2 regions of the Bradyrhizobium sp. AZCC 2230 genome follow, and region 1 is predicted to be linked to the other one. Evidence: riboswitches for the same ligand, from Rfam matches in the RefSeq annotation. Region 1 holds a riboswitch; the other holds the start of a gene.
The links. Region 1 has a riboswitch for glycine ahead of V1280_RS12360 (D-amino acid dehydrogenase). Riboswitches for the same ligand answer to the same signal wherever they lie in the genome.
Positions count from the first base shown of each region.

Region 2: linked by a shared signal. The riboswitch ahead of gcvT (glycine cleavage system aminomethyltransferase GcvT) and the one ahead of V1280_RS12360 (D-amino acid dehydrogenase) in region 1 are both predicted to bind glycine.

Region 1 covers NZ_JAZHRS010000001.1:2,512,656-2,527,501, reverse strand. Annotated here, with positions in the region: gene V1280_RS12375 (ABC transporter ATP-binding protein) at 1-676, opposite strand, end outside; gene V1280_RS12370 (ABC transporter permease) at 691-1,578, opposite strand; gene V1280_RS12365 (ABC transporter permease) at 1,598-2,539, opposite strand; gene V1280_RS12360 (D-amino acid dehydrogenase) at 2,720-4,033, opposite strand; glycine riboswitch at 4,102-4,213, opposite strand; glycine riboswitch at 4,217-4,321, opposite strand; gene V1280_RS12355 (M20/M25/M40 family metallo-hydrolase) at 4,416-5,546, opposite strand; gene V1280_RS12350 (ABC transporter substrate-binding protein) at 5,815-7,425, shown strand; gene V1280_RS12345 (ABC transporter substrate-binding protein) at 7,564-9,171, shown strand; gene V1280_RS12340 (glycosyltransferase family 39 protein) at 9,432-11,027, shown strand; gene V1280_RS12335 (hypothetical protein) at 11,037-11,177, opposite strand; gene V1280_RS12330 (multidrug effflux MFS transporter) at 11,232-12,482, opposite strand; gene V1280_RS12325 (hypothetical protein) at 12,761-14,068, shown strand; gene V1280_RS12320 (hypothetical protein) at 14,065-14,846, shown strand, end outside.
Region 2 covers NZ_JAZHRS010000001.1:2,673,898-2,688,743, forward strand. Annotated here, with positions in the region: gene cynS (cyanase) at 1-4, opposite strand, end outside; gene V1280_RS13120 (LysR substrate-binding domain-containing protein) at 299-1,192, opposite strand; gene V1280_RS13125 (SDR family NAD(P)-dependent oxidoreductase) at 1,308-2,060, shown strand; gene V1280_RS13130 (nuclear transport factor 2 family protein) at 2,106-2,489, shown strand; gene V1280_RS13135 (hypothetical protein) at 2,577-3,632, opposite strand; gene V1280_RS13140 (TrmJ/YjtD family RNA methyltransferase) at 3,849-5,048, opposite strand; gene V1280_RS13145 (alpha/beta hydrolase family protein) at 5,346-7,073, shown strand; gene V1280_RS13150 (NADP-dependent isocitrate dehydrogenase) at 7,293-8,507, shown strand; gene V1280_RS13155 (DUF3455 domain-containing protein) at 8,605-9,108, shown strand; gene alaS (alanine--tRNA ligase) at 9,134-11,812, opposite strand; glycine riboswitch at 12,035-12,123, shown strand; gene gcvT (glycine cleavage system aminomethyltransferase GcvT) at 12,269-13,417, shown strand; gene gcvH (glycine cleavage system protein GcvH) at 13,664-14,032, shown strand; gene gcvP (aminomethyl-transferring glycine dehydrogenase) at 14,209-14,846, shown strand, end outside.

The DNA.
Region 1 (14,846 bases):
GGTCCGCGATCTCGGCGACCACGCCCATGTCGTGGGTAATGAACAGCACGGCGGTGCCGTGATCGCGTTGGAGGTCGCGGATCAGGGTCAAAATCTGCTTCTGCGTGGTGACGTCGAGCGCGGTGGTCGGCTCGTCGGCAATCAGCAGCTTCGGCTCCAGCACCAGCGCCATCGCAATCATGATGCGCTGACGCTGGCCGCCGGAGAGACGGTGCGGGTAGGAGGCGAAGATGCGCTCGACCTGGGGCAGGCGCACCTGCTCCATCATGTCGAGGATGCGCTTCTTGCGTGCCCTGGCATCGAGATCGGTGTGGGCGCGCAAGACTTCGTCGATCTGGCGGCCGACGTGCACGACCGGATTGAGCGCGGTCATCGGCTCCTGGAAAATCATCGCCATCTGCGTTGCGCGCAGCTGGCGCAGGCGGCGGTCGGTCGCGGTGAGGATCTCCTCGCCGACGAGCTTCACACTGCCGCTCGTTGGAACCAGCGTGCCCTTCGGCAGCAAGCCCATCGTGGTGAGCGAGGTCACCGACTTGCCCGAGCCGCTTTCGCCGACGAGGCACAACGTCTCGCCCTGGTGGACCTGGATCGAGATGCCGTCGATGATCTTTGGTCCCCCCGGCTTCTTGCCGACGGAGACGACGAGGTTGTTGATGTCGAGAACCGGGTTGGTCATCACTTGGTCGGTCATCACTTGCCCTCCCGCTGCTTCATGCGGGGATCGAGCGCGTCGCGGGCGGCGTCGCCGATCAGATTGATGCTGAGGATGGCGATCGAGAGCAGCAGGCCCGGCCAGAAGATCAGCGTCGGCTTGAGCTGAAAATACTGGCGGCCCTCGGCCATGATGTTGCCCCAGGTCGGCGTCTCCGGCGAGATGCCGGCGCCGAGGAAGGAGAGGATGGCCTCGGTGAGGATCGCGGAGGCGCAGACATAGGTGCCCTGGACGATCAGCGGTGCGATCGTGTTCGGCATCAGATGCCGCCACATGATTTTTGGTAGCGACGAGCCGACCGAGATTGCGGCTTCGACGTAAGGCTCTTCACGGGCGGACAGCACGACTGAGCGCACCAGGCGCGCCACGCGCGGGATCTCAGGAATGGTGATGGCAACCAGCACGGTCCAGATGCTGGCGCCGGACAGCGAGACCACGGCGATGGCGAGCAAAATGCTCGGCATCGCCATCAGGCCGTCCATGACGCGCATCAGCACGGAATCGATCAACTTGAAGAAGCCGGAGACGAGACCGATCGCAAGACCAATGACGATCGAGAGGATCGCCGAGCCGATGCCGATCAGGAGCGAGATGCGGCCGCCATAGATGACGCGCGACAGCAGGTCGCGGCCGTAGGCGTCGGTGCCGAGCAGGAATTGCGCCGAGGAGGGCTTGAGCCGCAGTGACGGCGCAAGCTGGATCGGATCATGCGGCGCAATCAGCGGCGCCAGGATCGAGATCAGCACGATCAGTGCGAGCAACACCGTCGCCGTGGCGATGATCGGTGTCGAGGTGAGGAAGCCGAAACGCGGCCGCAGCGGCGACGTGATCGGAATGGACGACTGGGGAAGGGTATCGACTGACATTTTTGGTGTTGTCCTTGCCTCAGTACCGGATCCGGGGATCGAGCAGCGTGTAGGCGACGTCGATCAGGAGATTGACGACGACGTAGATCAGCGAGGTCAGCAGGATCATCGCCTGGATCACCGGATAGTCGCGCGCCAGCACCGCATCCACGGTGAGGCGGCCGATGCCGGGGATGTTGAACACGCTCTCGGTGACGACGACGCCGGAGATCAGGAGCGCAAAGCCGGTGCCGATCACGGTGATCACGGGCACGGCGGCGTTGCGCAGCGCGTGCCGCATCATCACCGCGACCTCGTTGATGCCCTTGGCGCGCGCCGTTCGCACGTAATCTTCGCCCAGCACATCCAGCATCGCCGCGCGCGTCATGCGCGCGATCAGCGCAACGTAGATGAAGGAGAGTGCGCAGGTCGGCAGGATGATGCGCTCGAAGAACGCTCCGAAGCCGCCCGAGATGCTCTTGAAGCCCTGCACCGGCACCCAGCGCAGGTCGATCGCAAACACCTCGATCAGGACATAGCCGACCACGAACACCGGCACCGAGAAGCCGAGCACGGAGAGGCCCATCACGAAACGGTCGATCCAGGTGCCGTGCTTCCAAGCTGCAATCACCCCTAACGGCACGGCGACGACAACGGCGAGGATGATGGTCGATAGCGCGATCGAGATCGACGGCTCGACGCGCTGGCCGATCATCTTCATGACCGGCAAATTGGAGATGAGCGACGTGCCGAGATCGCCGTGCAGCAGCTTGCCGACCCAGGTGATGAACTGCACGATCAGGGGTTCGTTGAGGCCCAACGACTCGCGGATGCGCTCGAGCCGCTCCGGCGTCGCATTGTCGCCGGCGAGAATCGCGGCCGGGTCGCCGGGAGTCAGCCGCAGCAGCAGGAACACGAACAGCGCCACGACACCCATCACGGGCACCGCAGCCAGAACGCGGCGAATGAGATAACCTAGCATGCACCTATCTCCGGCTGCGGAACTTGTGGGGTCTTGAGGCCCCCATGGATTCGATCGTGTCTATCATGCGCGCCTGTCGCTCGGGCTGGAAAAGCCGGCCGGAGACCGCCCTGTTGGGGCAAATTGTGTGCCAAGGGCAGGGCGGTCGCAAGGGGCCGCCCCGCATCGATTTGCAACCACTCAGGATGCACGGCGCATCTCGCGCTCAACCGCAAGTTCTCCCCGAAATGAGGGGGCGGTCGGCGGCGCGTTGAGCCCGCGCCAGCCGTCGATGGTTCCGGCAATCATCTGCGCAGTCGCGGCCGACAGCGTCCAGCCGAGATGGCCGTGGCCGGTGTTGAAGAACACGCCGGGCATCCGGCCCGCGCGCACCACCGGCATCATGTTCGGCATCATCGGCCGCAGCCCGGCCCACGGAATAATGCGAGAGGTCTCGACCGCCGGAAAATTGCTGCGCACCCAGTCGACCAGCGGCTGCACGCGGTCGGCTCGGATGTCGCGGTTGAAGTCGTTGAACTCGGCCGTGCCGGCCACACGAAAACGATCGGCGCCGAGCCGGCTGGTGACGATCTTGGCGGCCTCGTCGAGCAGGCTGACGGTCGGCGTCGCGTTGCGGCTTTCGGCGGTGTCGAGCTGCACAGTGATCGAATAGCCCTTCACCGGATAGACATTCACGCGATCGTCGAGGAGGGCGGCGAAGTGACGGCTGGCCACGCCAGCGCACACCACGACGCCATCGACCTTCAGCATGCCACGCGCGGACGCGACAGCGTCGCTCGCGGAACGGTCGGCCCAACCGATCACGAAGCTTGCGCCAGCAGGGGCGATCGAATCGATATTCGCCTCATGGATGACGCTTGCGCCGCGACGTTTGCAGGCGTCCGCCAGCCCGCGCGTGAACTTGTGGATGTCGCCGGTCGCATCCGACGGCGTGTAGAAGCCGCCGTAATAATCCTTGCGCAGCGTCGGCTCGATCGTGCGGATTTCCTCCGGCGTCACCGGCCGCCGATCGAGGCCACCTTCCTGCAGCAGCGCATTGACGCGCAGGCCGGACTCAAAACCCTTTTTGTCGTGATAGATGTGGAGGATGCCGCGGCGTTCGAGATCGAAGTCGATGCCTTCGCGCGTCGCGATCTCGAACAGGTGCTTGCGGGCTTCGATCGCTAGCCGCGTGGTCAGAATCGTGTTGGCGCGGTAGTTGCCGATGTTGGCGACGAACTCGCTCATCCACGAATATTTGTGCCAGTTCGGCCGCGGGTTCATCAGCAGCGGCGCATCGCGCCGGAACATCCAGCGCAAGCCTTTCAGGATCGTCGCGGTGCTGTTCCACACTTCGGCATTGCTTGCGGAGAGCTGTCCGCCGTTCGCAAACGAGGTCTCCATCGCGGCGTAGCGATGCTTGTCGAGCACCGTCACTTTGTAGCCGCGTTCGAGCAGGGCATAGGCAGTCGTTACGCCGGTGATGCCGGCGCCGATGATGGCGATATGGGTCATGATAGGTTCGGGGCTCCCGTGAGTTAGAGTCGGCTAACCGCCGGCCCGAAAGCCGTTGGCGGCGCCCCATCTGTCACGGTTACCTGAGAGCTTGATCCGACAGAGACCTCGCGAGGTCTTCGTGGACTATCCCCTTCGGTGGACGTCACGATTTTCAAATCGTGCCGTCTCTCTCCAGATCGTCCTGACGATACAGTCCTTTTGCCTGAGAGTTTCCGGGGCGGTTGCTCCGTCGGCGCCGCAACGAAAGCTGGATGCCCTCGTTGCGATCTCTCCCGCATCGTCGCGTGGACCATCGAGCAGTACGATGCGCCTCATTTTTAGACAAGGCTAAATTTCACCCGCGACTGCCAACGCATTGTGCAGTGCGAAGTTGATTCAATTACTCCAGCGTTGCCAGCAGTCCCGCCATCAGGCGCCCGCGTTCGACCAGGCTCTCGACCTCGATGAACTCCTCGAGCGTGTGGCCATTACCGCCGCGCACGCCGAGGCCATCGAGCGTCGGGATGCCCATCGCGCCCGTAAAGTTGCCGTCGGATCCGCCGCCGGAACTCGCATGCGGCAATTCCGCGCCGAGAGATTTGGCGATGCCGCGCGCCTTCTCATAAAGCGCCATGGTGCCGGCATCCGGCTCCCACACCGGCCGCGTCACGCCGCGCGTCACCTTGAAGGTCACGTCGTTTGCCGTACCCGACAGCGCCAGCATTCGCTCGACGCCGCGGTCGAGATCGGCCTGGCGCTTGGCCATGGAGAGCGCTTCGCCGGTGGCGGTGGTCGCAACGCAATTGACCCATTGTCCGCCATGCACGACGCCGACCGAGAAGGTGCAGTCGTCGGTGGTCATCGCGTCAATTGCGAGAATCTGCCGCGCCATCTCGCGGATGGCCGAGCGTCCCGCCGACAATGTCGCGCCGGCGTGGCTCGGCCGTCCCGTCGCTTCAAGATTGAATCGCGCGATGGCGTAACGTCCGGTGGTGACGCCGTTGTCGGCGCGGCCAGGCTCGGGCACCAGCACATATTTGTTGCGCGCGGCTTCCGCCTCGATGATGTCGCGCGTCGACGGCGTGCCGACTTCCTCGTCCGGCGTGAACAGGATGGTGATCGGCAAGGGCGTGGTGAAGGACGCGCGCGCCAGCTGCCGGATCGCTTCCAGCGAGAGGTAGTTGCCGCCCTTCATGTCGTAGATGCCGGGGCCGTAGCACTTGTTGCCCTCGCGGCGCCATTTCAGTTTCTCGATGGTGCCGACCGGGTGGACGGTATCCATGTGCCCGGCGATCAGAATGCCCGGCTCGCCCTGCTTCGGATGCGGGAAGCGCGCGCGGATGACGCCGCCGAAGCCCTGACGGCCGCCGATGCGCTCGATGGTCGCACCCATGATCGCCATATCCCGCGCTGCGATATCAAGCATGCGGTTGACCGCACTCGCGTCCCAGGTCGGGCTCTCGCATTCCACCCAGGTGCGCAGGCCCTCGAGCATTGTCTCGGAATCGAAGGGAAGATTGGCTGGATTCATCTTAATGTCTCTCAAGCTTCGAAAGATGGAATGCGCATTGCATCAGCGCAGGCAGGACAAGCGGGGAGAGTTGTAGAGCCAAACCGATCGTTGTAGAGCCCGTCCATGCGCCGCAAGGGCTTGCACCGAAAGCGGATTGACGCGCTCAACACTGTCTGCAAGTCTCGAAAAGATAAAGGCATTGCATGAGGTTAGTTCGCCTAAGGAACGAACCGAATGCTCAACCAATAACCTGCCTTTGACCAGTTTCACGTCAGGAGAAACTTTTATGTTGAGCTTGATGCGCCGGGGGCGACGCGCGTTCGCCTCCACACTTGCGCTGTCGGTCGTCGCGCTCTCGACGGCGATGGCATCGCCGGTATTTGCGGCCGGCAAGACCATCACCGCGGTGATGCATTCGGATCTGCGCATCATCGATCCGATCTTCACCACCGCCTACATCACGCGTGACCATGGCTACATGGTCTACGATACGCTGATCACGACGGATGCGAACTTCAAGATCCAGCCGCAGATGGCGGACTGGAAGATCTCCGACGACAAGCTCACCTACACCTTCACGCTGCGCGACGGCCTGAAGTGGCATGACGGCGCGCCGGTGACGGCGGAAGACTGCGTCGCCTCGCTGAAGCGCTGGGCCGCCGTCGACGGCATGGGCCAGCAGATGATGACCTTCACGGCCAGCATCGAGGCGACCGACGCCAAGACCATCACGCTGAAGCTGAAGGAACCCTACGGCCTCGTGCTGGATTCGATCGGCAAGCCGTCCTCGCGCGTGCCCTTCATGATGCCGAAGCGCCTCGCCGAGACGCCGCCGGACAAGCAGATCCCCGAACAGATCGGCTCCGGTCCGTTCAAGTTCGTGCAGGGCGAATTCCAGCCCGGCGTGAAGGCGGTCTACGTCAAGAACACCGACTATTTGCCGCGCAAGGAGCCGGCGAGCTGGACTGCCGGCGGCAAGGTGGTGAAGGTCGACCGCGTCGAATGGATCACCATGCCGGACGCGCAGACCGCGGTGAACGCGCTGCAGTCGGGCGACATCGACTTCATGGAAGTGCCGCCGTGGGATCTGCTGCCGGTGCTTGAAGCCAATGCCGACCTCAAGGTCGAGACGCTGAACAAGTTCGGCTACCAGACGCTCGGTCGCATGAACTTCCTCTTTCCGCCCTTCGACAATCCGAAGATCCGTCGTGCGGCCTTCCTGGCGATGAACCAGAAGGACGTGCTCGACGCGCTGGTCGGCAACCCGAAATACTACAAGATCTGCGGCGCCTTCTTCGTCTGCGACACGCCGTTCGCGACCGATGTCGGCTCCGAGACGCTGGTCAAGGGCAACGGCATGGCGGATGCCAAGAAGGCGCTCGCCGAGTCCGGCTATGACGGCACGCCCGTCGTGGTCATGGTGCCCGGCGACGTCGTCACGCTGAAGGCGCAGCCGACGGTTGCGGTGCAGCTGCTCCGCGAAGCCGGCTTCAAGGTCGATGCGCAGGCGACCGACTGGCAGACGGTGGTGAGCCGCAGAGCCAGTCAGAAGCCCCCGAAGGAGGGCGGCTGGAACATGTTCTTCACCAACTGGGTCAGCGCCGACGTGTCCAACCCGATCTCGAATCTCTCGATCGGCGGCCAGGGCAAGAAGGGCGGCTGGTTCGGCTGGGCGGAAGACGCCAAGATCGAGAAGCTCAAGGACGACTTCGTCCGCGCGGCCTCGCTCGACGATCAGAAGAAGATCGCGACCGAGATCCAGAAGGAAGCCTATGACCAGGTGATCTACGTGCCGCTCGGCCAGTATCTGGCGCCGAGCGCATGGCGGAAGTCGCTCTCCGGCGTGCTCGACGGCCCGGCGACCCCGGTGTTCTGGAACATCGACAAGTCCGAGTAAGGCCAAGTCCTAGTCAGGGAAGGCGCGTTCGCGCGCCTTCCGTCCCGATCATCACGCGGCGCCGCTGTCATCAGCGGCGCTTCTCGCCAGGAGAGCTCGTCAGCAGAATTCGTCGCAGAACTCGTCAGGAGAACTTTAATGTTCCAACTCATGCGCCGGGGGCGTCGGGCGTTCGCCTCCACACTTGCGATGTCGGTCGTGGCGCTTTCGGCACTGGCCTCGCCAGTTCTTGCCGCAGGCAAGACCATTAGCGCCGTGATGCATTCGGATCTGCGCATCCTCGATCCGATCTTCACCAGCGCCTATATCGCGCGTGATCATGGGTACATGGTCTACGACACGCTGATCGCGACGGATTCGAATTTCAAGATCCAGCCGCAGATGGCGGACTGGACAATTTCCGACGACAAGCTGACCTACACCTTCACGCTGCGCGACGGTCTGAAGTGGCATGACGGTACAGCGGTCACTGCAGAAGATTGCGTTGCGTCCCTGAAGCGCTGGGCCGCTGTCGACGGCATGGGGCAGCAGCTGATGCTGTTCACCGCGAGCATCGAGGCGACCGATCCCAAGACTATCACGCTGAAGCTCAGGGAACCCTACGGCCTCGTGCTGGAATCGATCGGCAAGCCGTCCTCGCGGGTCGCTTTCATGATGCCGAAGCGTCTCGCCGAGACGCCGCCGGAGAAGCAGATCCCCGAGCAGATCGGCTCCGGGCCCTTCAAGTTCGTGCAGGCTGAATTCCAGCCTGGGGTGAAGTCGGTCTACGTCAAGAACACCGACTATTTGCCGCGCAAGGAGCCGGCGAGCTGGACCGCCGGCGGCAAGGTGGTGAAAGTCGATCGCGTCGAATGGATCACCATGCCGGACGCGCAGACAGCGTTGAACGCGCTGCAGTCGGGCGACATCGATTTCATGGAAAATCCCGCCTTCGAAATGTTGCCCACCATCGAAGCCGACAAGGAGCTCAAACTCGAGATCCTGAACAAGTTCGGTTTCCAGACGGGCGCGCGGATGAATTTCCTCCATCCGCCATTCGACAACGTCAAGGTCCGCCGCGCAGCACTGCTGGCGGTCAACCAGAAGGACGTGCTCGATGCGCTGATCGGCAATCCGAAATACTACAAGACTTGCGCCGCGGTCTTCATCTGCGACACGCCGTTCGCGACAGAGATCGGCGGCGAGACCCTCGCGAAGGGCGGCGACATTGCTGCGGCCAGGAAGGCGCTCGCCGAGTCCGGTTACGACGGGACACCGGTCGTGCTCATGGCGCCGGGCGACGTGCTGACGCTGAAGGCTCAACCGATCGTGGTGGCCCAGCAACTGCGCGAAGCCGGCTTCAAGGTCGATCTGCAGGCGACCGACTGGCAGACGGTGGTGAGCCGGCGCGCCAGCCAGAAGTCCCCGAAGGAGGGCGGCTGGAACATGTTCATCACAAACTGGGTCAGCGCCGACGTGGTCAATCCGATCTCCAACGTCGCGGTCGGTGGCCAAGGCAAGAAGGGCGGCTGGTTCGGCTGGGCGGAGGACGCCAAGGTCGAGCAGCTCAAGGACGCCTTCGTTCGCGCGGCCTCGGCGGAGGATCAGAAGAAGATCGCGACCGAGATCCAGAAGGAGACCTACGACCAGGTGCTCTACGTCCCGCTCGGCCAGTATCAGGCGCCGACCGCATGGCGGAAGTCGCTCTCCGGCGTGATCGACGGCCCGGCCACCCCGGTGTTCTGGAATATCGACAAATCCGAGTAGGACAAGTCTGAACAGGGGAAAGGTGCGTCCTGCTCCTTTCGTCCCGATCATCACACGGCGCCGCTGTCATCAGCGGCGCCGTTGTGTTTTGGCGGTCCCGTGTCGGCGAAAGCCCGGGAGCTTTTAAGTCTTCCAGACTCCGATCATTGCTATTTGTTTCCGATCTGAACTAGATGGTTTGTCTTCGCTCATTGCTTTCCTCCCGCCGATTTGAATCCGTTGATTTGATTCCCTTGCCGATCGATTTTGCACTCCAGGCGATGGCCGAACGGTCGGATCGCGCGCCGGCGCGCTGGCGGCGGCCGCTGCTGCGCTGGCTGGATGGCGTGGAGGCCGGCTGGGCCGTGCCGCTTCTCATTGCGTGCTTCGTCGCGGTCTGGACGCTGTATCTGGCCATCGCCTATGCCGGCGGCGGCCTGCATCCCGATACGCTCGAGGCCTGGACGCTGGGACGTAATTTCGCCTTCGGCTATCACAAGCATCCGCCGCTGATGGGCTGGATCGCAGCCAGCTGGACCTCCGTCTTTCCGCTCAGCGACTGGTCGCTGCAGCTGATGGCGATGGTGAACGCGGGCTTCGCCCTGGTCTTCGTCGATTGCGTCGCGCGGCAATTCGTGTCCGGGCACAAGCGCATCCTGGTGCTGCTGCTCCTGATGCTGACGCCGGCCTATCAATTCCACGCCCAGCGCTTCAACGCCAATGCCGTGCTGCTCGCGCTCTGGCCGCTCGCCACATGGTGCTTTCTGCGCGCGTTCGAAACCAGGTCCGCCGTCTGGGCGGTTGCGTTTGGATGCAGCACGGCGCTCGCCATGGTCGGAAAATATTACTCGATCTTCCTGGTCACGAGCTTTGCATTCGCCGCGCTGGCGCATCCGGCGCGGCGCGCCTATTTCACCTCCGCGTCGCCCTGGATTTCGGTCGTCGCCGGGCTCGCGGTGCTGTCGCCGCACATTGACTGGCTCGCGACCACGGGGGCATCGACCTTCACCTACGCGCTGAACCACGCCAACGGGAATGCCGTCAGCTCGCTCGGTGACGTGACGAACTTCCTGCTGGGACTCATGGCGGCGATCAGCGTCGCTGCCGGGCTCTGGGTGCTCATCGCGGGCACGCGCCTCAAGCAATTTCCGGCCGACTTCGCCGCGATGAGCCCGGGCCTTCGGCTTCTCTTCTACGGCGCCATCGGCACCATCGTCCTGCCGGTGCTGACCTCGCTCGCGATGGGCACGGATCTGCCGTCGCTATGGGCCTTGCAGGGATTGTTCCTGTTCGTCGTGCTGATCGTCTGCGGCGCCCGTTATCCCGTCGAACGTTTCTACACCGTCAATGTCACGGTCATTGTCGCAGGCGTAGCGCTTGTCGCCATCCTGGTCGCCGCACCAATCCATGCGGTCTATCGCAATAGCCACGGTTATGAAGAGGGACGGAACCTTTACGCGCAAGCAGCTGGCGAACTCACCCGGCAATGGCGCGAGCTGACCGGCGAGCCGCTCAGTGCCGTCAGCGGCGACGATTCGCTCGCCTTCGCCACCGCCTTCTACAGTCCGGATCATCCGCATTACGCGCGGCCGTTCGAGCACCAGTACGATTGGGGTCTGCCGCGCCAGACCACGCTCGATCGCGGCTGGGCCGCGCTCTGTTTCCGTGGCCAAGATTATTGCGGCCGCTGGATGGAATGGGTCTCCGCGCGCGCCGGAACTTTTGTCAGGCGAGAATTTACCGTGCAGGCATCGCTGTGGGGGCCCGGTCTGACCCGGGACGTTATCGTACTGATGGTGCCGCCACGTTCGAAGCGCGACTCATCGCCCGAAAGCGCCTCGCAGGATTTCAGCGCCAGCAAGCGCAGTCTGGAGTAGGGCGGTTTCTCAGCAGTGGCTGTCGCGCACCCGTTCAAGGCCTTCGCTTGCGAAGGGCGGGGCGACGGCGGGCTGCTTGACGCCGGCAGCCTTTCGCTGCGCCTCAGTCAGTTCCGACGCGTGATCGGTTTCGTTGCGTTTCGGTTCCATGAGGCGACCTCTCGAAAATGCTGCAGGACAACATCGAGGCGCCCGCGAAGTTCCTCACACGATGGGACGATGATGCGGCTTGAACAGCCGTCCCTTCTCCACCACCAGAACGATCGCGAGCGCTGCGAGCGTCGACAGGAAGAATCCGATCGAGAACGGCAGCAGCGTGCCGTCAAAACTCTGGCCGATCGCCGTGCCGACCGCGATGCCGATCAGCGTCGTGATCGAGCCATAGAGCGAGGAGGCGGTGCCGGCGATGTGGCCCTGCGGCTCCATCGCGAGCGCGGTGAAATTGGCGACCATCATGCCGAACGAGAACATCATCAGCGCCGACAGCGCCATGAACAGCGGAAGCGGCAGCACACCGAGGATCTCGGTCAGCAGCATCACGCCGGCGACCACTGTGTAGAGCGTCAGCGCGCCGTGCGAGATCACGCGCATGCCGAGCGTGCCGACAAATCTGGCGTTGAGGAAGCCGGCGACGGCTGTGCCGGCCGCGATCGCCGCAAAGGCGAGCGGGAAGTAGTGGCCGAGGTGATAGATGCCTGTGAACACCTGCTGCGCCGAGAATACGTAGGCGAACAGCGCGCCCATGACGGCGCCGGCGGCCGTCGCATAACCGATGGTCTGGCGGTTGGTGACGGTCTGGCGGAAGGCCGAGAGCACGTCGGCGGGCGCCAGCGATCTGCGTTCGGATTCGGGAAGGGTTTCAGGCAGCCGCAGCACGCTCCATGCCAGCGCGAGGACGCCGTAGAGCATCAGCACGACGAAGATGCCGCGCCATTGCGTGACCAGCAGCACGGCCTGTCCGAACGAGGGCGCGATCACGGGCACGGCGATGAAGATCATCATCGCGAGCGACATCACGCTCGCCATGCGGCGGCCCGCATAGCAGTCGCGCACGATCGAGGTCGCGATCACGCGCGTCGCGGAGGTGCCGAGGCCCTGCAGCGCGCGGGCGAGCAGCAGCGTCTCGAACGAGGGTGCCGCGACCGCGAGCACGCTCGCCACCACATAGACCGCCATGCCGCCGAGCAGCACAGGCCGGCGCCCGAACCGATCCGACAACGGGCCCATGACGAACTGGCCGGCGCCGAAGCCGATCAGGAAGGTCGACAGCACGAGCTGGAGATGGTTGGCGTTGGGAATACCGAAGGCCGCCCCGATATTGGGCAGCGCCGGCAGCATCATGTCCATCGCGAGCGGATTCAGCGCCATGATGGACGCGATCACAATAACGAATTCGGGAAAACCCATTGGACGGTGCCCGGAGGACACCCAGTCGTCGGCATTGACGTCGGACAAGCAGCTCACCTCTGATTTCAGAGGCCATATCTAATGCTCATGCTGCATCGCACAACCCATGTTTTGGGATGGCTGTCAAGCGGCGTGGCGGACGGACAACAAATGGTGAGAATGTCCCGGTCCCACGATCGCGCGCTCCGGTGGAAACCAGGGATTCACCATAACGCCGTCGGCTTTGGTCGACGAGATGAAACGGAAACGCATCCTGTCCATTGTGGCCGCCGATTGCGCTGCGCTGGCGGTAGCGACGAGATTCTGTGCGAATAAGGTATCCGCTCGTGTCCGACATCACCGGTACTGCACAATGGTTGGGGCGGTCGGCCAGGATGCCGACGCGGCGCAACGCCTGGCTTGCCTGCCTGATCGCGTTGGTGGTCGTGCTGGTGTTCGGCAATCTCGCCAACTATGCCGCGCCCGATACGAATTACGGCTGGGACCTTCGCGTCAACTGCGCCGCGGTCGAAGCGCATGTCGATGGGCTCGATCCGTACTACGTGAAAAATCTGAAGGGCACCAAGTTCTCTTATACCTATCTGCCGGCGACGCTGGACGCCTTTCGTCCGTTGTGCGCAGACGGCTTTCTTGTCGGCCATCACCGCGGCGTCTTTCTCGCCATCGCCGTGCTCTGTAGCCTGGTGCTGCCCGGGATCGGCCGGACACGCAGCTTGCGTGACGTGGCGCTGCGGGGACTCTATGTGCTCGGCGCGTTCGTCGGTTTCGAATGGGTGCTGGCCTCGGGCAATTTCGCGATCCTGGGCGGCGGACTGACCGCCGCAGCACTTGCCCTTCTGCTTCGCCCCGCGAAGCCCGATGATCGGCATGATGTCCCTCGTATTGCAGGAGCGGCACTGCTTGGCCTCGTCATGTCGTTCAAGCTGGTGTTCTTCCCGCTGCTGGCCGCGCTCTATTTCCTGCCGCTGTCGCGGCGGCGGAAACTTGTTTTGATTGCGGTGGCGGGTCTCGGCTTCGCGCTGCCGATCCTGATTTCGGTCGCTATCTATCCAGGCTTGTTCTCGAGCTGGTTGCTCGCGATCACGGGCGGGATCCCCGGTCAGCTTTCGGTCCAGATCGAGGAGCCCAATCCATCGCTGCTGCTGTTGGCGCAGGCCGTCGTGGACCGCGTGGGGCTTGCCGACAGCAAACCGCTCGTGTTCGCCACTTACGCACTGGCGGCGACCGCGTTCGTGCTCGCGCCGTTCGGCTGGTCGCTGCTGCGCGCGATCCGCAACAAGGAGGGATCGTTGCCGGGACGCCTCGACCGCTGGCTGATCGATCATCCGCGGGCCGCGATGCGGATCACGGTGCTTGCGATGTACGGCCTCTATCTCTGCTCGCCGCGCCTGAAGGAATATGCGTTCTTCGAGCTCGCGGTCTACGGCGCCGTCCTGATCGTCGATCTTCCGGCCGCAGCCCTTGCCGCCGTGCTGACCATCGGTGTTGCCGTTCCGACGCTGGTCTCGATCACGGGGACTACGATCGAAGGTGGCTTTGTCCAGCTCGCGGTCGCACTCGCCTGCTTCTGGATCCTGTTGCTCGATTTTCGAACCGAGCCGGAACGCCTCGAGCGGAAAGCCGTGCGTCCATGACGAGTGTCGCCCCGTCCGGAACAGCACGATGGTCGGGACCGTCGGCCGACATGGCCGGCAAGCGCAACGCGTGGCTTGCCTGCCTGATCGCGTTGGTGGCCGTGCTGGTGTTCTGCAATCTCGCACATGATGCTGCGCTCGATATGAATTACGGCTGGGACGTTCGCGCCAACTGCGCCGCCGTCGATGCGCATGTCGATGGGCTCGATCCGTACTACGTGAAAAATCTGAAGGGCACCAAGCTCTCTTATCCCTATCTGCCGGCGACGCTGGACGCCTTTCGTCCGCTGTGTGCGGGCGGCTTTCTTGTCGGCTATCACCGCGGCGTCTTTCTCGTCATCGCTGTGCTCTGCGGCCTGGTGCTGCCCGGGATCGGCCGGACACGCAGGTTACGTGACGTGGCGCTGCGGGGACTTTACGTGCTCGGCGCGTTCGTCGGTTTCGAATGGGGGCTGGCCTCGGGCAATTTCGCGATCCTGGGCGGCGGACTGACCGCCGCAGCGCTTGCCCTTCTGCTTCGCCCCGCGACGTCCGACGATCGCGATGATGTCCTTCGTATGGCAGGGGCGGCACTGCTTGGCCTCGTCATGTCGTTCAAGCTGGTGTTCTTCCCGCTGCTGGCCGCACTCTATCTTCTGCCGCTGTCGCGGCGGCGGAAACTTGTTTTGATTGCAGTGGCGGGCCTCGGCTTCGTGCTGCCGATCCTGATTTCGGTCGTCTTCTATCCAGGCTTGTTCTCGAGCTGGTTGCTCGCGATCTCGGGCGGGATCCCCGGTCA
Region 2 (14,846 bases), 160 kb from region 1:
TCATGTCGGGGTCTCCCTTGGCCAGGCTAATGTGACGGACGTGCCGCTTTGGGAGGCACGAAACGTGCCAAAAAATGAGGCTTACGGTTACGTCCCGCCGCATGATGAAGCTGGAAAATTGCTGGCCGTGGCCAAGACGACATGGAGTTGGAACGCGAGTAACGGTCTCGTAGGGTGGGCAAAGGCGCACAGCGCCGTGCCCACCATTTCTGTCTGAGTTTCGTCGGAAGCAACGGTGGGCACGCTTCGCTTTGCCCACCGCTACGAGACCGCCCACGAGACCGCCCAAGAGGCCGCGCTACACCAACGTCTTGGAAAACCCCGCCGCGAGATGATCGATCAGCGCGCGAACGGCCCGCGGCAGGCCGCGTCGCGTTGTGAAGACGAGATGCACCATGCCGCGGTGACCGCGCCACTCCCTGAGCACATGGACAAGCTTGCCTTGGTCAAGCGCATCCCGACAGAGGTGATTGGGCAGCAACGCAACACCGAGACCGGCGACCGCCGCATCACGCACCGCGCAAAAGTCGCCGCATCCCATGCGCGGCTCGAGCTTGAGAACGCGCGCCTGTCCATCGTCGGTCTGCAGATGCCATTCCACCAGCGCGTCGTTATCTGATGTCGCCAGGATAGGAAGCGCGGTCAGGTCATCCAGCGTTCGCAGCCGGCCTGCAAGCTGGGGGCTTGCAACAAGAATGCGCGTGGAGGTGCCGAGCGATCGCATCGTCAGCGCTGCATCACCCGTGAGTTCGGACCGAATGCGCAAGGCCACGTCGATCCGCTCGTCGATCAGGTCGACCGGCCGGTCGATGGCGACGAGTTGCAGGCGCACCTTGGGATAGCGCGTCAGGAAGCTTGCGATGAGCCCGGACATTTCCGCGACCATGCCGGTCGGGCAACTGAAACGAATGCGGCCGTGCGGTTCGGCCTGCGCTTGCGTCACCAGCGCCTCGGCCTGCTCGGCTTCAGTCAGGATCGCTCGACAGCGCTCGTAGAAGGCTTGCCCCACCTCGGTGACGCGAAAGCGTCGGCTTGATCTCTCGATGAGGCGCAAGCCCAGGCGCTCCTCCAGCCCTGCAATCCTCCGGCTGAGCTTTGACTTGGGCTCGCGTAAAGCCCGCCCGGCGGCGGTGAATCCGCCGTGCCCAACCACCTCGGCAAAATAGGCAAAGTCGTTCAAATCAGCCTTCATCGTTCCTCTCATAGAACGCTGAGTACCATATCTCCCGTCTGTTCGCACCATCGTTCCATTGGCATTTACGACGGGCAACGGCGATTTCGCCACGTGCTTTCGCAGGAGACGGACGATGACGAACAGGTTCAACAACAAGGTCGTGGTGGTGACCGGCGGCACGAGCGGCATCGGCCTTGCGACCGCGAAGGCTTTTGCGGCTGTGGGCGCCTCGGTGTTCATCACCGGCCGCCGCCAGGACGCGCTGGACGCGGCGGTGAAATCGATCGGCGGTCGCGTGACCGGCGTGCAGGGCGACATGGCCAATCTCGCCGACATCGACCGCCTCTACGACACCGTCCAGAAGAAGCACCCGCAGATCGACGTGATCTTCGCCAATGCCGGCGGCGGCGAGTTCGCGCCGCTCGGCGCGATCACCGAGGAGCACTATCAGCGCACATTCGACACCAACGTGAAGGGCGTCCTGTTCACGGTCCAGAAGGCGCTGCCATTGCTTCGCGAAGGTGCCTCCATCGTGCTGAACGCGTCGACCACCAGCATCTCCGGTACGCCGGCCTTCAGCGTCTATTCGGCAACCAAGGCGGCGGTGCGCAACTTCGCGCGTAATTGGATCCTCGACCTGAAGGACCGGCACATCCGCGTCAACGCGATCAGCCCCGGCGTCACCGACACGCCTGCGCTGAACCATCTGTTCGGCGGCGGTGAGCAGGCGGCAGGCACGAAGACGTATCTCGCGGGACTCATTCCGGCCGGTCGCATCGGCCAGCCCGAGGAGATCGCCAAGGCCGTGCTGTTCCTGGCCTCCGACGAGGCAAGCTTCGTCAATGGCGTCGAGCTCTTCGTCGACGGCGGCCAGACTCAGATCTGAAGCGCGCCTGACGTCAGCACAACTTATCGAAATTGGAGACAACCGATGACCCGGACCAATGAATCGGCAGATCGCATCCACGAACTGCTTCACCGCAACCTTCAGGAGGTTTTCGGCGAGGGCGACGCAAAGCGCCGCCGCGCCGCAATCGACGAGCTCTGGACGGAGAACGCCGCCCTGTACGTCCCGCCAGGCGTCGTTATCGGCCGCGACGCGATCGACAAATTCGCCGGCGATCTGCGGGCCACGCATCCGCACTTCGTCTACACGCCAATAGGCGAGCCCCAGGCGCTTCACAACGCCGGACGGCTAGCCTGGACATCAGGTCCCCGCGGCGAAGCACCTGATTACACCGGATGGGACGTCATCATCGTGGAAGATGGCAGGATCGCTGCGCTCTATGTGTTTCTTGACCGGCCGGGCAAATGAACGCTGATGCTATCCAGCCAATCAAAGGCAGAGAGCACCGGGCAGCGCGTGGCGCCTTGAACCAAGTCCGCCCGCGCACCCAAAAGACTATCGGAAGGCACGATCCAGATACGCATCGATGCGTGCCTGTGACACGGCATCGAGCGCACTTTGCTCAGCGGCAGAACGCACGTCGCTTCTCTGGAGCGCGGATCGCCCATAGCGAGCCGGGATGAATGCGGCCGCGGCAACCCACGGTCCTGCGATTCGTCTCGTATTATCCAGGGACAAGCCGACGATCAGCTTGTGCGCGTCGGTCCTCTGGCCGGAAGCCGTCAACGTCGCGGGCGCGGCCAGGCCCCAGCGGTTTCCAACGGGCGACACGAAGACATGGGGCGTAACTCCCCCGGAAACCATCGTCGTAAATGTCAGCGTATCGACAAAAACATCCGACGTCGCTTTGTCGACCGCCAATGTCTTGACTTCATTGAGGTCGAAGAATGTCGAGATCAGTTCCTTCATTCCGATATTGCCGGAAATTGGATAGGCATAGTTTGACGAACGATAATCCGATGGGCACTGGACGCTACCATCTTCCAGCGCAAACCCAAGCTTGACGTTCTCCAACAAATCCTTTGCCGTTTCACTCACAACGAAATGTCGGAGATTCTCGCGCTTGAAATCGCCGCCCGCCGACAGAGTAGCGCCTGCGGTTCCGTTCGAAATCAACTTGACGGGGTCGGCGAAACCGGCGGCCGCATTGTCCACCGTGATATCAAACGAAAAATCAAACGCGATACCAGTCTGGATATATTTGTCGTAGATGGCACGCTCGTGAGCGTTCATTCGCGTTCTCATTTGCGGATTCCAAGGCCGCCCGCGCAGCAGCGTAAGCTGCTCGATGATGGGTGGATTGGGAGGATCCTCATTGTTCAGAAGCTCGATCGCCTTGTCCTGGATGGCAAGCCGCGTCTCGCAACGGATAAATTGCACAAGGTCGGGCGTCTTGACGCCCGTGACCTCCTGCTGAACCGGATGCAGAGAGCATCCGGCGGACGCGCCGGCAATCAGTAACGCGAGAAATCGCGCCCCCCTCCATCCGGGCAGCAAGCCTTTGCCACGGCCTAAAATACGGCTCCGAATTCCGTCCAAACCTGAATGCATGGTGTCCCCCAACGAGCTGGGTCAGGGCGTGACACGCGCAAGCAAGGGGGCCTCATGCCCCGTCGACAAAAATTTGAAAAATAGCGGCCCCAAAAGACAACGCGCGAGTTGCCTCAACCCAAGATAAGTATCTCGCCGATGCTATACCTTGGGTAAAGCGTGTCAAAAGGAAAGTTGAGGGCTGCCCGCTGATCCATCCGCACTGATGCGGACCGATCACTTCGCCTTCGCGATCATCTCCTCAAGCCGCGCCAGCTCCACCTCAAGATCCCGCTCCACATCCGCGGCCCGGATCTCCAGCACGCGATAATCCCTCGCCTCCAGCCATGCTCGCCGCGACGCACGATCAGCGGCAATCGTCTCGCCCTCGCCGGGGTTGACCAGCTCGATCGCGATCCGGTGCGGGAACGAGACGAAATCCGGGATGTGGCGGCCGACCGGGGTCTGGCGCTTGAACCCTCCTGCGAAGCGGCGATCACGCGTGAGTGCCTGCCACAGCAGGCGCTCGGCATCGGTCGGGTTGCGGCGGAGCAGGCGGGCGAGACCGCGCACGGTCGAGCCGCTGTCGGGCACACCGCCGCCCTGCCCGTGCTCGGCCAGCAGCGCGCGCAGGCGCGTGGCCTGCTCGCCGTCGAGCACACCGCCCTTGGCCGGACCCTTGCGCCCTTCGGCGATCGCCATCACCACCCCATGCAGGGTGTGCATGTCCTGCTTGGTCGGCTCCATCCGGCTGAAGATGTTGCGCAGATTGATCAGCATGGTGTCGCGCTTCTCGGCCGGGCGCAAAAATTCGACCCGGTCGAGCTCGCGGATGAGGTTGTCGAAGAAGGCCTGCATCTGGTGCTGCGAGGCGCGCTCGGAGCGCTCCGGCATGGCGTGCGGCAGCTCGCCCGATGTCGCCCGCTTGAACCATTCGTAGCCGACCAGCAGCACGGCCTGGGCGAGGTTGAGCGAGGCAAACCCCGGATTGACCGGGAAGGTGATGATGCGGTTGGAGAGCCCGACCTCCTCGTTGGTCAGGCCCCAGCGCTCCCGGCCGAACAGTATGCCGGCCTTGCCGCCGGTAGCAACGTGCCCCGAAACCTCCGCGGCGGCCGCTTCCGGCCCCACCACCGGCTTGGCCTGATCATGGGGGCGCGCGGTCGTGGCGAACAGCAGGTCGAGGTCGGCGACGGCCTCACCGACCGTGTCGAACAATTCGACCTTTTCCAGAATATGGTCGGCGCCAGCGGCGGCGCGCTGGGCGGCGATGTTGGGCCAGCCATCGCGCGGGTTGACGATGCGCAAGCGGCTCAGGGCAAAATTGCCCATGGCGCGCGCGGCCATGCCGATGTTTTCCCCGAGCTGCGGCTCGACCAGGATCACGATGGGACCGTCGAGGGCGAGGCCCGCCTTGGTCTTGTCGGTGCCGGACATCTCATTCCACTTTCTGATTCAGCGTTCTTCTCGTTCAGCTTCCGAACGGTTTGAACTCCTGTCTGAAGACGCTGATCCAAGCCTTCATCCACGCGGCCGGCCCGCCTTCCGTGCAGGGCAATTTCTGCAACGGAGATAACAGGGTTAGCGCCGTTTGCTAATCCGAAATCGGCATCTCAACTGGGGACGGTTTCTTTCGCCAGCTTGTGCGCGATTTGCTTTCGGATATGGCTTATCAACCACAACTAAAGCGAAGCCGAAAGGGCGGAGCTAAAAACACAATTCAGGGGGGTGGTGATGCGCGGTCGATGGACGTTGGCAATTCTGGGAGCGGTCTTGATCGTGGTGGGCGGCCTCATCGCCCATCTGACGCAGACCGCCGGCGGCATCCGGATCCAGGATGTCAGGTTCAAGGGCGCCAAGGGCAACACCATGAGTGCCCTGCTCTACATCCCCACAAATGCCACCGCGCAGACCCCGGCACCGGGCATCCTCGCCGTCCACGGCTACATCAACTCGCGCGAGACCCAGGACGGCTTCGCCATCGAATTCGCCCGCCGCGGCTATGTCGTGCTGGCGCTGGACCAGACCGGCCATGGCTATAGTGACCCACCCGCCTTTGCCAACGGCTTTGGCGGCCCTGACGGCCTCGCCTATCTCCGCAGCCTTGATATCGTCGACAAGGCCAATATCGGCCTCGAGGGTCACTCGATGGGCGGCTGGACGGTGCTGGCCGCAGCCACCGCGATGCCGAATGACTACAAGTCGATGGTGCTGGAGGGCTCCTCGACCGGCAAGCCGTTCGCAGCCGACGGCACCCCCAGCTGGCCGCGCAACACCGCTTTGGTGTTTGCCCAGTACGAGGAATTCTCCACCCTGATGTGGGGCGTCGATCTCGCCCGCGATGTCACCAAGAGCCCCAAGCTGTGGGCGATGTTTGGCACGCAGGGGCCGGTCGAGCCGGGCAAGGTCTATGGCGACCCGGCGGCCGGGACCGCCCGGGTGCTGTACACGCCGGCCATAACTCACCCGGCCGAACACATCTCGCATGAGGCGATCGGCTACAGTCTCGACTGGTTCGCCAAGACGCTGCAGGGCGGCACGCCGCGGCCGGCCGACGACCAGATCTGGTTCCGCAAGGAGCTCGGCACACTGATCGCATTTGCTGGTTTCGTCGCGCTGTTGATCGGCACCTTCGACGGCCTGCTCGAGGCGCCAATGTTCTCCCGGCTGCGCCTGCCCGCGGGCGCTGACGGCACCATGCCGCTGCATCACGCCGCCACCGGCCGGAGCTGGACCGCGGCGTTGATCCTGTCCGCCTTCATCCCGGCGCTGACCTATTACCCGGCCTTCGCGCTGGGCGGGACCTTCGTGACGCCGACGGCGTTCCTGCCGCAGGGCATCACCAACCAGATCCTGGTCTGGGCCATCATCAACGGCCTGATTACGCTGGCGCTGATGCGCTTCGCCCCGAAGCGCAAAGGCCGGACCGGGCTGCTCGGCCAGTCCCTCGTGATCACGGTCGCTTCGGTCGCAGTCGGCTATGCCGCGCTGTGGCTCGCCGACGCCGTTTTCAAGATCGACTTCCGCTTCTGGATCATCGCCCTGAAGCTGATGAACCCGAAGCAGTTTGTGATCTTCCTGATCTACCTGATTCCGTTCACGGCGTTTTTCGTCGTGGCGCTGCATGTGCTGCACCGGAATTTCTCGACCATGGAGGCGCCGCGGCTCGCGCTCTATCTGACCAATACCCTGGCGCTGACGTTCGGCTTCATCGTGCTGCTGCTCCTGCAATATGGCGCGCTCTGGCTGACCGGAAAGCTTTTCAACCCGCTCCCCGATCCCGGCTTCGTGCCGCTCTCGACCATCGTCGCCATCCAGTTTGTGCCGCTGCTTGCGATCGTCGCCGTGATCGCGACCTTCACCTGGCGACGAACCGGATCGAGCCTTCCAGGCGCCCTGATCTCCGGCCTGTTCGTGACCTGGTACATCGTCGCCGGCACGGCCACGCAGGCCGCCTTCTAGAGGCGTTCTTGAACGGCGCCGGTTGGCTCGCGGGACAGGTGCCCAAACAGGGTGCGACAGCCGTCATTCCGACCCGTTCGGAATGGCGGTTCTCGGCGAAAAGATGGGCTGAAACTGCATAACCGCTCCGCTTCCGCCCGCCCCCGGGCGGTGCTATAGCGCGGGAGATTTCCACCGCGGCCGTCAAAAGGCGCCGTTCCCAAGAGGGCTTCTCCGATCATGGCAAAAATCAAGGTATCCAATCCCGTCGTCGAACTCGATGGCGACGAGATGACCCGGATCATCTGGCAGTACATCAAGGACAAGCTGATCAACCCGTTCCTGGATGTCGAGCTGCAGTATTTCGACCTGGGCATGGAGTACCGCGACCACACCAACGATCAGGTGACCATCGACGCCGCCGAGGCGATCAAGAAGGTCGGCGTCGGCGTCAAGTGCGCCACCATCACCCCGGACGAGGCCCGGGTGAAGGAGTTCAACCTCAAGCAGATGTGGAAGTCGCCGAACGGCACCATCCGCAACATCCTCGGCGGCGTGATCTTCCGCGAGCCGATCATCTGCAAGAACGTGCCGCGCCTGGTTCCCGGCTGGACCAAGCCGATCATCATCGGCCGCCACGCTTATGGCGACCAGTACCGCGCCACCGACATCAAATTCCCGGGCAAGGGCACCCTGTCGATGAAGTTCGTCGGCGAGGACGGCACCGTGATCGAGAAGGAAGTGTTCAAGGCTCCGGGCGCCGGCGTCGCCATGGAGATGTACAATCTCGACGATTCCATCATCGACTTTGCCCGCGCCTCGCTGAACTACGGCCTGCTGCGCAACTACCCGGTCTATCTCTCGACCAAGAACACGATTCTGAAGGTCTATGACGGCCGCTTCAAGGACATCTTCCAGGACATCTACGACCGCGAGTTCAAGACCGAATTCGAGGCCAAGGGCCTGACCTACGAGCACCGCCTGATCGACGACATGGTCGCCTCGGCGCTGAAATGGTCCGGCGGTTACGTCTGGGCCTGTAAGAACTACGACGGCGACGTGCAGTCCGACACCGTCGCGCAGGGCTACGGCTCGCTCGGCCTGATGACCTCGGTGCTGCTTACCCCGGACGGCAAGACGGTCGAAGCCGAAGCCGCTCACGGCACCGTGACGCGCCACTACCGCGAGCACCAGAAGGGCAAGGAGACCTCGACCAACTCGATCGCGTCGATCTTCGCCTGGACCCGCGGCCTGTCGCACCGCGCCAAGCTCGACAACAACGCCGAACTCGCCAAGTTCGCCGCCACGCTGGAGAAGGTCTGCGTCGACACCGTCGAGGAAGGCTACATGACCAAGGACCTTGCGCTGCTGGTCGGCGCCGACCAGCGCTGGCTGTCGACCACCGGCTTCCTCGACAAGGTCGCGGAGAATCTCGCGAAAGCGTTGGCGGCGTAAGCCTGCGCATTATTTTCGCCCGATCGGGGTTAGACATCATTATGGGCCGCGCCCAGGCGCGGCCCATTCATTTTGATACCATGTGTGGAGGTCCCCCATGTCCATCCCCAAGTTCGCAATCCCCTGCCTGCTGCTCGCCGCTATGGCCGGGCCCGCCTCCGCCGCCGAGACGCTGCCCGCCGCCATCGCCGCAGCCGGCGAGAGCGTCGTGCTCAGCGTCCACGCCGAGGGCGCGCAGGTCTATGAGTGCAAGGCCGGCGCCGACGGCAAGCTCGCCTGGGCGTTTCGCGAGCCAATCGCGACGCTGCTTGTCGAGGGCAAGACCATCGGCCGTCACTATGCCGGGCCGAACTGGGAGCACGCCGACGGCAGCGCCGTCGTGGGCAAGGCGATCGGCAATGCGCCCGGCGCAACGGGGGCCGATATCGCCTGGCTGAAGCTGGAGGTCGCCTCCCGCCGCGGCAGTGGCGTGCTGACGCCGGTCACCACGGTCCAGCGCATCAACACCCATGGCGGCAAGCTCGACGGCGCTTGCGACAAGGCCGGCGAGTTCAGAAGCGCGCCCTACTCGGCCGAGTATATTTTCCTGAAGAAGGGCTGAGGAACTAGGCGCACGGGTCGGCGCTTTACGCGCCGGCTATGGCTTTTTGGATCTCCGACAGGGCGTCCAGAGCCTTTGCCCCATCAGGCCCACCGCCTTGCGCCATCTCAGGCCGACCGCCGCCGCCCTTTCCGCCTACGACGGGCACGCCAATCTTGACAAGGCTTGCGGCGTCGAAACGGGCTGATAGATCCTTGGTCACGCCGACAACGAGGCTGGCTTTTCCGTCAGCCGTGGTATTTGCAACCGCGACGACACCCGACTTGATCTCTGCCTTGGCTTGATCGACGAGAGACTTGAGTTCGTCGCTCGGCAATCCCGTCACGTGAAGTTTGTAGAACTTGACGTCACCGATCTCCACGACGTTGGAATTTCCGCCATCACCGGCAGACGCACCGCCGCCCATCGCGAGCTTCTTGCGGGCGTCGGAGAGCTCGCGCTCGAGCTTCTTGCTCTCCTCCATCAGCGCGGTGATGCGCGCCGGGACGTCGTCGATCGAGGTGCGCAGTTCGTTGGCCGCGGTCTTCGCCAGCGCCATGGTCTTGTTGGCGTGTTTTCGCGCGTAGTTGCCGGTCAAAGCCTCGATGCGGCGCACGCCGGAGGCGACCGCGCTCTCGCCGGTCAACGTGATCAGGCCGATGTCGCCGGTACGCCTGACATGCGTGCCGCCGCAGAGCTCGACCGACCAGCCGAGCGCGTTGACACCACGCTCGCGCGCGGTCTTGCCCATCGAGACGACGCGAACCTCGTCGCCGTATTTCTCGCCGAACAGCGCGCGCGCCCCGGCCTCGCGGGCCTCGTCGACGCCCATGACGCGGGTCGTGACCTCGTCGTTCTCCAGCACCACGTCGTTGGCGATGTCCTCGACGCGGGCGAGCTCTTCCGCCGTGATCGGCTTCGGATGCACGAAGTCGAAACGCAGGCGGTCCGGCGCGACCATCGAGCCGCGCTGGGCGATGTGATCGCCGAGCACCTGGCGCAGCGCCTCATGAATGAGATGCGTCGCCGAGTGATGCGCACGGATCGAGGAGCGTCGGCCGTGATCGACCTCGAGCTGCAGCGCGGTGCCGACCTTCAGCTCGCCGCTCTCCAATGTGCCCACATGAACGAAGAAATCGCCGAGCTTCTTCTGGGTGTCGGTGACGCGGAACTTGATGCCGCCCTCACCCGTCAGCACGCCGGTGTCGCCGACCTGGCCGCCGGACTCCGCATAGAACGGCGTCTGGTTGAGCAGCAGTGCGCCGGTGTCGCCGGTCTTGAGGTGGGCGACTTCCTGGCCGTCCTTCACCAGCGCGGACACCACGCCTTCGGCGCTCTCGGTCTCGTAGCCCAGAAATTCGGTGGCCCCGAGCTTTTCGCGCAGCGGGAACCAGATCGCCTCGGAGGCCGCCTCGCCAGACCCCTTCCAGGACTCGCGCGCCTTGGCCTTCTGGCGCTCCATCGCGTCGGTGAAGGAGGCCTGGTCGACACCGATGCCGCGCGACTTCAGCGCGTCCTGGGTCAGGTCGAGCGGGAAGCCGTAGGTGTCGTACAACGTGAAGGCGACGTCGCCGTCGAACATGTCGCCCTTCTTCAGGGACGCGCTCTTCTCGTCGAGGATGGCAAGGCCGCGCACCAGCGTCTTGCGGAAGCGGGTCTCTTCCAGCCGCAGCGTTTCCTCGATCAGATTTTCCGCGCGCATCAAATCCGGATAGGCCTGGCCCATCTCGCGCACCAGCGCCCACACCAGGCGATGCATCAGCGGCTCTTTCGCACCCAGCAGCTGCGCATGGCGCATCGCGCGGCGCATGATCCGGCGCAGCACATAGCCGCGGCCCTCGTTCGAGGGCAGCACGCCGTCCGCGACGAGGAAGGCAGACGAGCGCAGATGGTCGGCGATGACGCGGAACGAGGCGACGGTCTGCTCGTTCGGCCCGTGGCCCAGCGCGGACGATGTCGCGTCGATCAAATGACGGAACAAATCGGTCTCGAACACGCTGTCGACGCCCTGCATGATGCTGGCCATGCGCTCCAGGCCCATGCCGGTGTCGATCGAGGGACGCGGCAGATCCACGCGCTGCTCTTTCGTCACCTGCTCGTACTGCATGAAGACGAGATTCCAGAATTCGAGGAAGCGGTCACCATCCTCCTCCGGAGAGCCCGGAGGGCCGCCCCAGATGTGGTCGCCGCGATCGATGAAGATCTCCGAGCACGGGCCGCACGGGCCGGTGTCGCCCATCGCCCAGAAATTGTCCGAGGTCGGGATGCGGATGATGCGGTCGTCGGAGAAGCCCGCGATCTTCTTCCAGAGATCGGCGGCCTCATCGTCGGTGTGATAGACGGTGACGAGCAGCTTGTCTTTCTTGAGCCCGTATTCCTTGGTGATCAGTTTCCAGGCCAGCTCGATCGCGCGCTCCTTGAAATAGTCGCCGAACGAGAAGTTGCCGAGCATCTCGAAGAAGGTGAGATGGCGCGCGGTGTAGCCGACATTGTCGAGGTCATTGTGCTTGCCGCCGGCGCGCACGCATTTCTGCGACGTGGTCGCGCGCTGATAGGGCCGCTTCTCGACGCCGGTGAAGACGTTCTTGAACTGGACCATGCCGGCATTGGTGAACATCAATGTCGGGTCGTTGCGCGGCACCAATGGCGAGGACGACACGATCTCGTGGCCGTTCTCGGCAAAGAAGTTCAGAAAGGTCGACCTGATCTCGTTGACGCCGCTCATGTTCATCCAATCGGGTGTGCTTGGGCCCGCTTCCGTGCCGTCCAAACCTGTGATTTGGGCTGATATCTGCGGGCCAAAGCGCTTTTAGACAAGGCCAGTCTCGCTGTCCAGAAACTGTGCAGGGAGATCAGAGGGTTGCAGTATCAGCGCAATCCCGTTGAAAGCCGCCAGGTGCGCGTTGACAGGCTTGGCCGGGCTGTGGTCTGTACCCATCTGTATCGTACGGCCACGTCGGGAGAGACCGGCTTCACTGCCGGCGCCGAAGGAGCAACCGCCCCGGAAACTCTCAGGCAAAAGGACCGCGTGGCTTTGACGACATCTGGAAAGAGGCGCCGACGGGCTTAAAGCCCGGACTGCGTCCGCCGACGGGATAATACTCTCAGGCACAGCGACAGATGGGGCTTCGACTGGTGTCCGCCGGGGAATCGTCTCCGGGGAACCGCCGAGGGCCCCGTGATGCTTGCGCGCGACGACCGAGAGTCCCCTAGACGTACCCCCCTTTACGACCTGCATGTGTCGCTTGGCGGCAAGATGGTGCCGTTCGCGGGCTATGACATGCCCGTGCAGTACCCCGCGGGCGTGCTCAAAGAGCACCTCCATACCCGCTCCTCCGCCGGCCTGTTCGACGTCTCCCACATGGGCCAGATCGCCCTTCGGCCGAAGTCGGGGAAGGTCGAGGACGCCGCCCGCGCGCTGGAGCGGCTGGTGCCGCAGGATATTTTGGCGATTGCACCGGGACGGCAGCGCTACGCCCAGTTCACCAATGTGGATGGCGGCCTTCTCGACGATCTGATGGTCGCCAATTTCGGCGATCATTTGTTCCTGGTCGTCAACGCCGCCTGCAAGGAAGAGGACGAGGCGCATCTGCGCACGAATCTGTCAGACGCCTGCGTCATCGATTCGCTCGCCGATCGCGCGCTGATCGCGCTGCAGGGCCCGAAGGCCGAGTCAGCACTGGCGAAATTGTGTGCAGAGGCCCCCGCCATGAAGTTCATGGACGCCGGCCCGCATCAGGTTGCCGGCCTCGCCTGTTTCGTCTCGCGTTCGGGCTATACCGGCGAGGACGGCTTTGAGATTTCGGTGGCAGCTAGCGACGCCGAACGCCTCGCCAAGACGCTGCTGGAAAATCCTGATGTGATGCCGATCGGTCTCGGCGCCCGCGACAGCCTGCGGCTGGAAGCCGGGCTCTGCCTCTACGGCCACGACATCGACACCGAAACCACGCCGGTCGAGGCCGCGCTGGAATGGTCGGTGCAGAAGAGCCGCCGCACCGGTGGCGCCCGCGCCGGCGGCTTTCCCGGGGCCGAGAAGATCCTCGCTCATTTCGATCACGGTGCATCCCGCCGCCGCGTCGGCCTGCGCACTGAGGGCCGCGCGCCGGTGCGCGAAGGTGCGCTGCTGTTCGCTGACAGCGCGGGCGGCGAGCCGATCGGAAAGGTCACATCGGGCGGTTTCGGCCCGACCCTGAATGCGCCGGTCGCGATGGGCTATGTGCCCACAGGCCTGAGCGCGCTCGGCACAAAACTCTTCGCCGAGGTGCGCGGGCAACGTCTCGCCCTCACCGTCGCCGCCATGCCGTTCGTGAAAAACACCTACAAACGCTGACGCATGATGAGATTGAGCACAATTGGCAGCCCCACGGTCACCTCTCCCCAGCGGGGAGAGGTCGGATTGCGCCTGGCGATGCGCAGCATCGTCCAGTGCAATCCGGGTGAGGGGCCGCGGCACCCAGTGAGACCAGATCCCCTCACCCGGATCGCATCTTCGATGCGATCCGACCTCCCTACGGGAGAGGTTAAGACCGAGCCCGCGGCTTTCAACTCAACTTCATACCGCTTCAGGAAACAGACAATGACCACGACGCTGTACACCACCGACCACGAATGGCTCGCGATCGACGGCGATGTCGCAACCGTCGGCATCACGGATTACGCGCAGTCGCAGCTCGGCGACGTCGTGTTCGTCGAACTGCCCAAGGTCGGCCGCAGCCTGAAGAAGGCCGAAGCCGCCGCCGTCGTGGAATCGGTCAAGGCCGCCTCCGACGTCTACGCGCCGATCTCGGGCGACGTGCTCGAGACCAACGACGCACTCGCCGCCGAGCCCGCGCTGGTGAACTCTGACGCGCAAGCGGCGGCCTGGTTCTTCAAGATCAAGATTGCCGACAAGAGCGAGCTCGGCGGCCTCATGGATGAAGCCGCCTACAAGGCCCATACGGCGTGAGGATATGAGCCGAACCGTCTCCCCATACTCACTGTCATGCCCCGCGAAGGCGGGGCATCCAGTAAACGCAGCCGCTTCGGCTAGAACCGAGAGGCCGCGGCGTACTGGATCGCCCGCCCCTGTGCGCAATGCGCACAAGGCGGGCGATGACAGCAACTCCTGAGCGAGGACCCATGATGACCGCGCACCGCAAATCCAATGGCGACACCGCCACTTTCGTTCGCCGCCACATCGGCCCGTCGGCGCGCGATGTCACCGCAATGCTCGAAACCGTCGGTGCCAAGAGCGTCGACGCGTTGATGTCAGAGACGCTGCCGGCCTCGATCCGGCAGGCCGCGCCGCTCGATCTCGGCAAGCCGCTGAGCGAGACCGAGGCGATCGCGCATATGGCCGAGCTCGCAGCCCAGAACCAGGTCTTCACCTCGCTGATCGGCCAGGGCTATTCCGGCACGATTTTGCCTGCGGTGATCCAGCGCAACATCCTCGAAAACCCCGCCTGGTACACCGCGTATACGCCCTACCAGCCCGAGATCAGCCAGGGCCGGCTGGAAGCGCTGTTCAACTTCCAGACCATGATCTGCGATCTCACCGGGCTCGACGTCGCCAACGCCTCGCTGCTCGACGAGGCCACTGCCGCAGCCGAAGCCATGGCGCTCGCCGAACGGCATTCGCGGGTCGAAGCAAAAGCCTTCTTCGTCGACAAGGACGTGCATCCGCAGACGCTGGCTGTGATGCGCACCCGCGCCGAGCCGCTCGGCTGGTCGCTGGTCGTCGGCGACCCCCTCACCGATCTTGACAAGGCCGACGTGCTCGG